DNA from 3 places in the Paenarthrobacter sp. NPDC057355 genome. Region 2 is predicted to be linked to each of the others. Evidence: predicted binding sites of a transcription regulator. Region 2 holds the regulator's gene; each other region holds the start of a gene.

Region 1 (4,185 bases), on a different contig from region 2:
TTTCAGGCCTGATGTTGATTTCCATCCGGTGCAGGCCGAGCACAGTGAAGCAGTGGTCGGTCGCCATTGCCACCGCTGTGGGGGCGATGCCGCGGCCCGCCCGGTCCTTGTCCACCCAATAGCCCAAGGTGGCCATCATGGCCGATCCCCAAATAATCGAGGAAACCGTCAATTGACCCACGATGGCGGGTTCACGGAGGCCGGCCGTGCGTTCAACTATGACGAACGGCAAAGCCGTCGAGTGGCGGGCCTGCTCATTGAGGGATGCAACCATTTGGCGATAGCTGGGGAGGCGGCCACCCGGAGCCGGGTTGGACGCCTCCCACGGCGCCAGCCAATCACTGTTCCGCGAACGTACCTCGGACCATTCCCGCTTGTCGCGGTAGCGAATGGGCCGCAGTGCCAGGTCTCCGCATTCCAGCGTCACCGGCCAGATCGCAGAACCGTACATCCTTGTTACTGGGGAAGCGTTGCGGTGAACTTCGGCAGCCACTCGCGCAGCTCAGGACCGAGGTCCTCACGCTCGGCAGCCAGCTCGATGCAGGCCTTGAGGTAGCTCAGCTTGTCGCCGGTGTCGTAGCGTCGGCCACGGAAGACCACGCCGTACACGCCGTAGCCCTCTCCTTCACCTGCAGCCAGGACCTCAAGGGCGTCGGTCAGCTGGATTTCTCCGCCACGCCCCGGGCCGGTCTGCTCCAACACTTCAAAGACAGCCGGGTGCAGCACGTACCGGCCGATTACGGCAAGGTTCGAAGGCGCTTCTTCGGGGGACGGCTTCTCCACCAGCTGCTTGATGCGGACGTATCCGTCCTCGTCGATCTCCTCGACGTCGGCGCAGCCGTACGCGCTGATCTTGGAAGGCTCCACCTCGATCAGGGCCACGACGGAACCGCCCGTCTTCTGCTGGACTGCGATCATTTCGCTCAGGAGGTCATCGCGGGCGTCAATGAGGTCGTCACCGAGCAGGACGGCGAAAGGCTCGTAGCCAACGTGCTGCTTTGCACGAAGGACAGCGTGGCCGAGGCCATTCGGATCGCCTTGACGGACGTAGTGGATGTCGCCGAGGTTGGTGGCGGACTGGATGGCTTCGAGCTTGGCGGTGTCGCCCTTTTCAGCCAGGGTCGCTTCAAGCGCCGGCACCCGGTCAAAGTGGTCTTCCAGGGCTCGCTTGCTGCGCCCCGTAATCATGAGGACGTCGTGCAGGCCCACCTTGACCGCTTCTTCGACGACGTACTGGATGGCGGGCTTGTCGACCACAGGCAGCATTTCCTTCGGCATCGCCTTGGTGGCGGGAAGGAACCGGGTACCAAGACCCGCTGCGGGGATGACGGCCTTACGGACAGCGTTGTTATCGAGAGTCACCGGACTAATGTAACGGAAGGAAGAGTTTATCGGCTAAACCCCCCGCCGCGCGGCTGGCACATTTTCCCGGCGGCTCAACACCACGCAACAATTCAACAGGACCCCACGAACCTCAGGATTGGACACAGATGGCATCGAAAGAAGACATCCGCCGCAGCCGGCGACTCTACAGAAGGGCCCTGTCTCCAGAACAAATCGCAGCAGCGGGCGAGGCACTGGCCCAGCACGGAACCGCCTGGGCCAACGCCATCACGACAGGCGAACCGGCACGGTTCGCGGTGTATGTAGGGGTCGCATTCGAACCACCCACCATGCCGCTCCTCGAGGCCCTTCATAATGCGGGCCACGAGGTCCTGCTTCCTGTTTGCGAACCGGAGCGCCAGTTGAGCTGGGTGTATTGGACGCCCTCGACAGTCTTCGAGCGGTCCACCTACGCCCCCATCGACGAACCTCTGGGCGAGCGACTGGACAGTTCAGTTGTTGCCACCGCTGCGGGGATCTTCATGCCGGCCACCGCTGTGGATCGTGACGGAAACAGGATCGGCCAGGGCGGCGGTTACTACGACCGGCTGCTGCACGGCCTGGACGCGTCCGGCCAGCGGCCGCCTACCGTCGCGGTGGTATACGACGCCGATCTGTTGCCTTCCGGCTCCATACCCGCCGAGGCTTTTGATCGCCCCGTGCGGGAAGTCCTGACGCCGTCCGGCGTCGTCGCGTTGGATGACGCTGAAACAGGCGCCTGAAGGGTGGTGAGTTCCGGCACAGATGCTGGCACACGCTGCGGGGACGGATGATAGAATTGGCACTCAGGCCCTGGGACTGCTAAAGCGGAGACTCTTCGCTACGGCGCCGCAGGACCTGAACTTTGTCCTAAAGGAGGAACTCAGTGCCCACATACGCATACGCCTGCAAAGACTGTGACCATGCCTTCGACATCGTCCAGTCCTTCTCAGACAGCTCCCTGACAGAGTGCCCGGAATGCAAAGGCACGCTGCGCAAGAAGTTCAACAGCGTTGGCGTGGTCTTCAAGGGCTCAGGTTTCTACCGGACTGACTCGCGTGACACGAAGGGCAGCAGCACTGTTTCTGCGGCGCCCTCAGCTCCAGCCGCGCCGACTACAGCCGCCGCACCGGCTCCAGCAGCAGCGGCCGCAGCGAGCTAAATCCCAGTCTTTTCCACATAGGGAATCCGGCCCCTGTCAGGGGGCCGGACATGCTGGCTAGCGTGGCGGCATGTCACCTACCTCCCGAAGTGCGTTACTTGCCCGCGCCGAGCGTTCAGCAGAAACAGCAAACAGGAAACAGCTTCAGCCGCCGACGCCTTATCCGCGACCCTCAGTTGGTCGCTCCCGCCCGGGATTCAGCCGCGCCGAGCCCCCTATCCCCCAGCGACGACGCACGCCGAAGGCATGGATCTCCCGCAACCGCCGGCTCTGTGTCGCCCTGCTTCTATGCCTTGCCGCAGGGTTGGCGGTCCAACAGCTGACTCCGGCGTCGGCGGCGCACGTCAGCGTCCTCGTGGCAGCGCGCGATCTACCGGCCGGCGCCAGCCTGAAGGAATCCGACTTCACGCCCATGGACGTCGCACCCGAGCTCGCCGTACCCGCGCAGGTGAAGAATCCTGCAGGGCTCGTCGGGCGCCAACTCGCTTCTCCGTTGAGCAAGGGTCAAATTCCAACGGATTCAGATCTCCTGGGTCCCGGACTGCTCACCGGCACTCCAGCTGGCTCGGCCGCCGTTCCCCTCCGCATGGCCGATCCTTCGTCGATCCAGCTTCTTTCACCCGGGCAGTTGGTGAACGTGGTCCTGACTGCGGCCGGTTCATACGATGAGACGCGCCAAAGCCAGGTTCTTGCGGGCCCTGTTCCCGTACTTTGGACTTCAGCACAGGGCGGTAAGGCGGGCGAGTGGCTTGGGACCAAAGACACTGACGGGCTGGTGGTGGTTGCAGCCAACCCCCAACAAGCAGAAAAGCTCGCCGGCGCGTCAACGCAGGGCAAGCTTTTCTTTGTTCTGGTCAGCCCATGAGGCTTCTCACGGAATCATCCCCAGTGCGGGGGTTTCTGCTCCTTCAACCACTGCTCATGGTCGTAGCCCGCCTCGTCGCCCCATGCACGGGGGTCGTCCTCCGCGGCTTTCGTGGGAAGGATGCCGCCGGAGCTGTGCTTGGCATTCGTCGGTTCGGTGCCACGCTCAGCGGTGGCCTCCTCCTGACCATCGTCCTCGCCTCCAGCAGAGTCGTTGGTCGTGCCGCTGTTCTGTTCAGTCATTGCTGCTTTCCTGTCCACTGCCTCGTCCCGCGTTTCGCTGCCATCCTCCTCGGGCTGCTGACCCCGTGCGGTAGCCGATGGGCGGGTGGACACTGGCTTTGCCTTGTCCAGATTCAATTGTTCAACATCCATGTCCAGGAAGCCATGCTGGGGCGATTCCGTGGAGGTGATGATGTGGTTCTCCAAACCAAGGTAGGAGCCAATACGGTCCGCGCACGAGGACGGGTCGGTGAAGACCTCGATCGTCCACAACGACATGTACCGCCAGCCCATGCGTTCCAGCAGCTGCGGCCGCAGCCTGCTGCGTTCGCGGACACTCATGCGCCGGTACCGCTCAGTGCCATCGGATTCAATGGCTACAGGGGTGGGGATCTCAGCGCCCTCACGGCCAATCGTGTGCACTGGATCAGCCGCTGCCGCAATGTCCAAAACGCCGTCGTAGAGGTGCCACACCCGGGCTCCCCGCGCACGCAGGCGTTCTCCAAGGTCTGCAACCAACGGATCTTCGCCGAGGGCCTGCTCACTGGCAACCGCCCGGGACGCAGGAGTTCCGA
Region 2 (4,185 bases):
ATCACGGATAACTCCCGGCCCATCAGCTGGCAGATCCTTCAGGACAACGGCAAGGGCGAGAAGTCGAGCCTGCTCACAGGCCAGACCAAGGCCACAGGCGAGCCCGGTCAGTACGGTCTTTTCAGCTTCGGAGCCACACTGAAACCGGGCAAGTACGAGCTCCGCGTATCCGAGGTCGATGACGCCGGCAAGGCCATCGAATCGAGCACGGATACCCGCCTGTTCAGCGTGTCCTAAGCATGTTCGCCGCGGCCTGGTCGCTGGCCGGCTACCAGCGGCCCAGGACGTCGCTGGCCACAACGACGGCGGCGGGTCCCGCCGTCGAGGACCTCAGGACGTGGTGACCCAACAGTGCCGTGACGGCACCAGCGTCGCTAAGCCGCGTTACTTCCCGCGGCGAGATGCCGCCTTCAGGACCCACGATCAACAGAACCTCACGGGGCGAGGCGTCATCGACGTCCAACTTCCCCAGGACCTCACGTAAGGGGTTCTTGGCGTCCTCGTGAAGGATGATTGCGAGGTCAGCTTCCGCAACGGCTTTGGCCAGTCCGTTCGAGTCCACGACCGGCCGGACCGGGGGTATCCAGGCCCTCCGCGCTTGCTTGGCTGCCGCAGTAACCACGGACTCCCACTTCGCGTGCGCTTTCGCTGCCCGGTCACCCTTCCAGCGCACGATCGAGCGTTCCGACTGCCACGGAACCACGGCATCGATCCCAAGCTCAGTCGCCGTCTCGATGGCCAGCTCGTCGCGATCGCCCTTGGCCAAGGCCTGCACCAGGACCAAGCGCACCTGGGGCCGCTCTTCGAAGACGACATCCTCCGCCGTCACCGTCAAGGTGCCGGATCCGACGTCGGCAACGGTTCCGGTGAGCCGGGCCCCAGCGCCGTCGGCGATGTCGACGGACTCACCGACGGCCAGGCGCTTCACTGTGACGGCGTGCCGCGCTTCCGGACCCTCCAGGACGAATTCAGCACCGGAGTGCACCTGGTCGAGACTGCCGGCGGGCGCGAAGAAGACGGGATTGCTCACCGCTACAGATTACCGAGCTTGTCCCGGAGCTTTGCGAACATGCCACCGCTGGCCACCAGCTTGCCCTCGGTGAACTGCTCACCGCGGAGCTTGGCGAGCTGCTGCAGCAGTTCTTCCTGGGCATGGTCAAGTTTGGTGGGCGTCTCGACGTGCAGGTGCACCTTGAGGTCGCCACGGCCGTAGCCCCGGAGATGGGTGACGCCGAGACCGCGCAGGGTGATGATCTCTCCGGACTGCGTGCCTGCCTTCACCTCGATGCCTTGCGCGCCATCGAAGGTGTCCAGCTCGAGGTCCGTGCCCAGAGCTGCCGCCGTCATGGGCACGCTCAAGGTGGCGTGGAGGTCATCACCTTCACGAACGAACATGGAATCGTTGTTCACCCGGATCTCCACGTAGAGATCGCCCGCCGGTCCACCGGCGGGGCCTGCTTCGCCCTGTCCGGACAGCTGGATGCGCGTGCCGGTGGCGACGCCTGCCGGAACCTTGATGGTGAGCGAACGGCGGCTGCGGATGCGCCCCTGGCCGCTGCACTCGTTGCAGGGATCCTTGATAACGGTGCCGAATCCTTCACAGCTTCCGCAGGGTGCTGTGGTCATGACCTGGCCAAGGATGGAGCGGACGGCGCGCTGGACCTGGCCACTGCCACCGCAAATGTCGCAGCGTTCGGGGTGGGTGCCGGGACGGCAGCAGCTGCCATCACACGTCGGGCAGACCACGGCCGTATCAACTTCAAGCTTCTTGTTGACGCCGAACACTGCGTCCTTGAGGTCGATCCGGACGCTGATAAGGGCATCCTGGCCTCGGCGGACGCGGGAGGCAGGTCCTCCGTGGCCTCCGCCACCGCCAAAGAACGTGTCGAAGATGTCCTGGAAGGCGAAGCCCTGGCCTGCGTATCCGCCGCCGAATCCGTTGTCAGTTCCGTTTTCATTGCCGGTGGCGTCATAGACGCGGCGTTTCTGGGGATCTGACAACACTTCGTATGCATGGGTCACGGCCTTGAACTGCTCCGCGACATCCTCACCGGGGTTTACGTCCGGGTGGAGTTTCCGTGCCAGCTTGCGGTACGCCTTTTTGATCTCTTCCCCGGTGGCTTCCGGTGAGACTCCCAAAACGTCATAGTGGCTGCTCAAAGTCGGTATCTCTTCCTGGTTGTACTGCGGATGTTTCCTCGGGCCGGCGTTCAGCCGCCGAGAATGCGTGAAAGGTAACGGGCCACGGCGCGTACTGCCGCCATGGTGGTGGGATAGTCCATGCGGGTCGGTCCCAGAATGCCCACCTTGGCACCTGATCCGTAGCCTGTAGCCACCACAGATGCCTCAGCCAGGCCGTCGTACGGATTCTCCCGGCCAATGCTGACCGAAACACCTCGAGGATCGTCTCCCATGTCCGACAACAACCGGAGCATGACAACTTGTTCCTCAAGGGCCTCCAGCACGGGGCCGATGCTCAACGGGAAATCGACGTTGGAACGCGCAAGGTTCGCCGTACCAGCCATGAGGATGCGCTCTTCACGGCTGGTGTCGCTCAGCGATTCCAGGCCATTTGCGAGCGATTGCGCGAGGGCCCGAAGGTCGGGCGGACACAGCGCAACCACTGAGGGAAGTACCTGCGGCAAGAGGGCCAGCTGGGTGCCGGCGATGCTGCCCAGGAAACGGGACCTCAACAACATCAATGCCTCGTTGCTCACATCCACACCGGTGTCGATGACCTTCTGCACGACGCTTCCGGTGTCTGCGATCAGGACAACAAGCACCTGCTTGGGTGCCAGCAGGACGAACTCCGCGTGGCGGACCAATGCGCGGTGCGAGTGCGGGTACTGGACGACGGCGACCTGGTTGGTCAGCTGCGAAAGGAGCCTGACGGTGCGCTCAAGGATGTCATCGACGTCGTCAGGGCCCTCCAACAGTGAATGGATGGCCCGGCGCTCAGCGGCAGACAACGGCTTGACCTGGGAGATGCGGTCGACAAAGAGGCGATAACCCTTGTCGGTGGGAATCCGGCCCGCGCTGGTATGCGGGGCTGCAATGAGGCCTTCCTCTTCCAGGACAGCCATGTCATTGCGGATGGTGGCGCTGGAAACACCCAGGTGATGCCGCTCGACGAGGGCCTTTGATCCCACAGGCTCCCGGGAATGCACATAATCCTCAACGATGGCACGCAGCACTTCCAGCTTGCGTGGCTCACTCATTGCTCCACCTCCTGACAAATTGCCATGGTCCTTTCGGACCGTCCCCGCGTGACCTCCATCGGGTCACTGCACTTAGCACTCAACATGCCCAAGTGCTAACAAGTCTAGTATGAGCTACCACGTTGTTAGCATTGAAACCGTCCGCGGACTGTATCCAGGACGGCGAGCCGGTGCAGTGTGATCGCAGCTGTTGCCCGTCCTTTCGCATATCAGCACAGAGGTAGGAATTCCTTGGCTCTCGACAATTGGGGTCCGCAGGATCTGACGGCACCGGCCAAGCGCCAGCTCCCTGAGGTCCCGGTCCAACGCGGAATGGTCCTGGAGGACGTCCAGTCGGGGTGGGTGGGCGAAGTCACCCGGGTTGAGAAGACCGGAGGCATGCACATCGTGGCCCTCGAGGACAGGCGTGGCAAGACGAAGTCATTCCAACTCGGCTACGGCTTCCTCCTCGAAGGGCAACCCATCCGGTTGATGCCTCCAGCCGCCCGCCCGCCTGCTTCAGCAGTTCCGGCGGGACGGACAGCTTCGGGCTCGGTGAAGGTCCAGGGACAGCGGGCACAGGTAGCCAAGGCCAGCCGGATCTGGGTTGAAGGCAAACACGACGCCGAACTCGTTGAAAAGGTCTGGGGTGACGATCTCCGGGTTGAGGGAATCGTGGTGGAACCCCTTCATGGCGTGGACGACCTCAAATCCGCCATCGCCGCTTTCCGCCCCGGACCCGACCGACGGCTCGGTATCCTGGTAGACCACCTGGTTCAGGGATCCAAGGAATCCCGGATCGCAGCCGAAGCCATGACCGTCCCTGGCGCTGCCGGGAATGTCTTGATCGTCGGACACCCCTACGTGGACGTGTGGCAGGCAATCCGGCCCAAGGTGCTGGGCATTGAGCAATGGCCGGCCGTGGCCCGCGGGACGGATTGGAAGACCGGAATTCTCAGCGCCTTCGGGTGGCCCCACGAGAGCGCCG
Region 3 (4,185 bases), on a different contig from region 2:
GGTGGAAACGGAGCCGCCATTGGCCTCGGTCCAGCGACCACAAGGAACTCCTGAGTGCTGAACCCGTGTGGGTGAGGCTGCGGTACGTGAGCAAGATGGTGTTTTCGCTGAGGCGGTCGGCACTCAGCAGTTCGAGTTCGGTGGCTTCCCCCGGGTCTTCCTCGAGGGCCATCATCATGGCGTCGCGGGTCCAGTAACGGCCCGAACTGCCGATCTCCGCGAAGTCCGGGTGGAGCAGCACTCCGATCCTGCCGATGTCGGCCCTGACATCCGGCCGCAGCAGTTCGCGTTCCAGAGCCACCACAGTGTCCTCCGCCGAAAGCTCCGGGGCCGAGGTGTCATCGCCGAGCTCGCTGAATAGGTCGGGCTGGCCGAAGATGCCCGATTCACCAAAAAGGGTAGGTTCAAAGTGTGGCCGTATGCCGCGGTCCGGGCGGACGGGTGCCGGTACTGTTTCAGGGATCCGGACTGAGGTTTGGGCAGCAGGCGTGCCCAGCAGAGCTTCCGGTTCCGCGCGGGCTGACCCCTCGAGGGCACCCGGGAAACCTGGGCCTGTCCGTGGAGCTACGCCCTGCTGGTAAGCCAAAGCCACGGCGCGTGCACGCTCGTCCGCGGCTTCGTTGAGATCGTGGCCAGCGTGGCCCTTGACCCACTCAAAGGTGTACTTGCGTCCCACGATCGCTTGGTCGATGTCCTTGAGGATGTCAACGTTCAGGACGGGCTTCCCGTCAGCTTTCCGCCATCCCTTGCGCTTCCAGCCCGCCATCCACTTGGTAACGCAGTTGATGACGTATTGGCTGTCGCAAAGAATCAGCAGTTCCTCATGAGGTACGTGGGCTGTCGACCGAAAAAGGTCCAGGACAGCCATCAACTCACCCTGGTTGTTGGTCCCATGGGGCCATCCTCCCGCGCGCCAGCAGGAATCATCAACGTACCAGGCCCATCCGGCCGGTCCAGGATTACCGAGGGCGGACCCATCGGCGGCAGCAATAATCGTCATACGTTAATCCTGCCAGACCCCACTGACACTCAATCCGTGCCAGCACCCAACTAAGTAGCAGCAAATGCCGTATTGAGCCCTCAGAAAGGCATTTGCTGCTACTTAGTTGGGTGGGCGCAACAAAACGGCGGCCCCCACCAGAAGGTGAGGACCGCCGTCGTACTTGCTATGGGTGATGCAACAGAACAGGGGGCTTAGAAGCCGCCCATGCCGCCCATGTCGTCGCCGCCGGGAGCCGGAGCGTTCTTCTCGGGCTTGTCGGCAACTACGGCCTCGGTGGTCAGGAACAGACCAGCGATGGAAGCAGCGTTCTGGAGAGCCGAGCGGGTGACCTTTACGGGGTCGTTCACGCCGGCGGCCAGCAGGTCTTCGTAGACACCCGTGGCAGCGTTCAGGCCGTGGCCCGAAGGCAGGCCGCGAACCTTGTCCACTACTACGCCCGGCTCAAGGCCTGCGTTGAAGGCGATCTGCTTCAGCGGAGCATCGATGGCAACCTTGACGATGTTGGCACCCGTTGCCTCGTCACCTTGGAGGGTGAGGTTGGCGAATGCCTTGGCGCCGGCCTGGATGAGGGCAACGCCACCACCGGCAACGATGCCTTCTTCAACGGCAGCCTTTGCGTTGCGGACTGCGTCCTCAATGCGGTGCTTGCGTTCCTTGAGCTCAACTTCGGTTGCGGCACCGGCCTTGATGACTGCAACGCCGCCGGCCAGCTTGGCCAAGCGCTCCTGCAGCTTCTCGCGGTCGTAGTCGGAGTCGGAGTTCTCGATCTCAGCACGGATCTGGGCAACACGGCCCGCGATGGCGTCGGCGTCGCCGGCACCTTCAACGATGGTGGTCTCGTCCTTGGTGACAACAACCTTGCGGGCGGTGCCGAGGAGGTCAAGGCCGGCGTTTTCGAGCTTGAGGCCAACTTCTTCGGAGATGACCTGGCCACCGGTGAGGATGGCGATGTCGGCCAGCTGTGCCTTGCGGCGGTCACCGAAGCCCGGAGCCTTGACGGCAACGGACTTGAAGGTGCCACGGATCTTGTTGACGATCAGGGTGGCCAGGGCCTCGCCCTCGATGTCTTCGGCGATGATCAGCAGCGGCTTGTTGGACTGCATGACCTTCTCCAGAACCGTGACGAGTTCCTTCACGTTGGAGATCTTGGAGTTGACGATCAGGATGTACGGGTCTTCGAGGACCGTTTCCTGGCGCTCTGCGTCGGTGACGAAGTAAGCGGAGATGTAGCCCTTGTCGAAGCGCATGCCTTCGGTGAGCTCGAGTTCCAGACCGAAGGTGTTGGACTCTTCAACCGTGATGACGCCTTCCTTGCCCACCTTGTCCAGGGCTTCGGCGATCAGGCTGCCGATTTCCGGGTCGCCGGCGGAGATGGAAGCCGTGGCTGCGATCTCTTCCTTGGTTTCGATTTCCTTGGCGGAGGTCAGCAGTTCGCTGATGACTGCCTCAACAGCCTTCTCGATACCGCGCTTGAGGGACAGCGGGTCGGCGCCGGCGGCAACGTTGCGCAGGCCTTCCTTTACCAGTGCCTGGGCAAGAACGGTTGCAGTGGTGGTACCGTCGCCAGCGACGTCATCCGTCTTCTTGGCAACTTCCTTGACCAGCTCAGCACCGATCTTCTCGTAAGGGTCGTCCAGCTCGATCTCCTTGGCGATGGAAACGCCATCGTTGGTGATCGTGGGGGCGCCCCACTTCTTTTCGAGGACGACGTTGCGTCCACGCGGGCCGAGGGTGACCTTGACGGCGTCAGCGAGGGTGTTCAGGCCCCGCTCGAGGCCGCGGCGTGCCTCTTCATCAAATGCAATGATCTTGGCCATAACGGCGGTAGTCCTTTCGGGACAGTCGTTAAGAAGGTACCTGTCAGGTGGGATGCCCGCGACGGACGGTCCTTCGCGAGCAGCCTCTGTATGCCCCGCGCTCCGGACCTCACCCCACCAAGGTGTTTCTTGGTCCCCCAGCGGTTCCCCACCATTCCGCAACCGGCGTGAGCCGGGCCGGATTAGCAGTCGAACCGTAGGAGTGCTAAATCAATAATTAGCACTCGACCGGTGAGAGTGCAAGCAGAGGCGCCACTTTTCGCGCACACGAAGAGGCTTTCAGCCAAGAGCTGACCGGCCCCCGATAAGCACCGAGGCGTCAGGCGACGCGGACTCCTTCGGCTTGCGGGCCCTTCTGCCCCTCGCCCAGTTCGAATTCGACCCGCTGCCCTTCTTCCAGGGCGCGGAAGCCATCCATCTGGATAGCAGACCAATGCACGAAGACGTCGTCACCGGACTCATCCACAGTGATGAATCCGTAGCCCTTTTCGGCGTTGAACCATTTGACGGTTCCCAATGCCATGATGCCCACACTTTCGCAGTAGCCAAGACCGGTCGCCGGGATCTCCGGACCGGAATTAGTCCACTGTAACCACAGTCACTATCCCTGCGCTTCCTTCAATGGGCAGGGCACTGGTTTTGTTATTGAGGCTTAACCGAGTTTGGGTTTTTGGGCCGTGGAGCCGCGCGGTTACTGGTAGCCGGGTCCCGCTACTACAACCAGTGGTTGCTGCACATCAGGGGTCTCCACGATCGACTGGATCCCCAGGAGCGCGCCCAAAGCCTCGGCGTTGGCTTTCTGCGTGGGAGCGTTGTAGAAGATGACGGAGGTCTGCTGGGGAAGGCCTCCCCAGTTGGCTACCGTACTCAGGGTCCAACCGCCGCCCTGCACCAATCCGGCCACGCGGCCCGCCAGCCCTGCGGTGCCGGTTCCGTTGTAGACAGCGACCGGAACGCTCTTATCCACTGGCGCGGTGGACGGGGTGGACGACGGCGACGCTGACGGCGCGTTCGACGGCGTCGGCTGCGCGCTTGGCTCGCTTGAGGCGGACGGTGCGCTGCTCGATTCCGACGGCGCAGCCGAAGGCGACGTCGAGGCCTGCTGGGGCGCCGGCGTCGTGACGCTTGATGACGCGCTGGGGGCGACAATCCCGAGGTTCGGAAGGATGAGGAACGCCACCAGGCCGAGTACCAAAGCCACGGCTCCGACGGTCAGGACCGGCCACAATGTGGGACGAGTGGCGTCCTGGCTGTCGCGGTGAACGCCCTGCCGGGAGGTGTTCTGTGGGACCTGGTCGAATTCGTCCCTGGCATATTTGGTCATGGTGAAGCGTTGTCCTTGCTGGTTGCTGCTGACGGATCGCA

What was found. The regulator HrcA, encoded in region 2, represses chaperone genes, less so after heat shock. The targets are predictions, from matches to a motif close to TTNGCACTCGNNNNNNNCGAGTGCNAA.
Region 1: a site for HrcA is predicted at 2,162-2,188, ahead of ACFUOZ_RS15795 (FmdB family zinc ribbon protein). Genes of this name have one in related genera too.
Region 3: a site for HrcA is predicted at 3,003-3,029, ahead of groL (chaperonin GroEL). Genes of this name have one in related genera too.

Annotation. Positions count from the first base shown of each region.
Region 1 is NZ_JBHVAL010000015.1:50,638-54,822, forward strand. It holds gene ACFUOZ_RS15780 (GNAT family N-acetyltransferase) at 1-451, opposite strand, end outside; gene galU (UTP--glucose-1-phosphate uridylyltransferase GalU) at 457-1,362, opposite strand; gene ACFUOZ_RS15790 (5-formyltetrahydrofolate cyclo-ligase) at 1,491-2,105, shown strand; gene ACFUOZ_RS15795 (FmdB family zinc ribbon protein) at 2,249-2,524, shown strand; gene ACFUOZ_RS15800 (RcpC/CpaB family pilus assembly protein) at 2,595-3,389, shown strand; gene ACFUOZ_RS15805 (AAA family ATPase) at 3,404-4,185, opposite strand, start outside.
Region 2 is NZ_JBHVAL010000001.1:640,880-645,064, forward strand. It holds gene ACFUOZ_RS02940 (GerMN domain-containing protein) at 1-237, shown strand, start outside; gene ACFUOZ_RS02945 (16S rRNA (uracil(1498)-N(3))-methyltransferase) at 269-1,030, opposite strand; gene dnaJ (molecular chaperone DnaJ) at 1,033-2,160, opposite strand; gene hrcA (heat-inducible transcriptional repressor HrcA) at 2,211-3,218, opposite strand; gene ACFUOZ_RS02960 (DUF3097 domain-containing protein) at 3,450-4,185, shown strand, end outside.
Region 3 is NZ_JBHVAL010000004.1:53,658-57,842, reverse strand. It holds gene ACFUOZ_RS06935 (RNase H family protein) at 1-1,000, opposite strand, end outside; gene groL (chaperonin GroEL) at 1,195-2,820, opposite strand; gene ACFUOZ_RS06925 (cold-shock protein) at 3,140-3,343, opposite strand; gene ACFUOZ_RS06920 (LytR C-terminal domain-containing protein) at 3,512-4,144, opposite strand.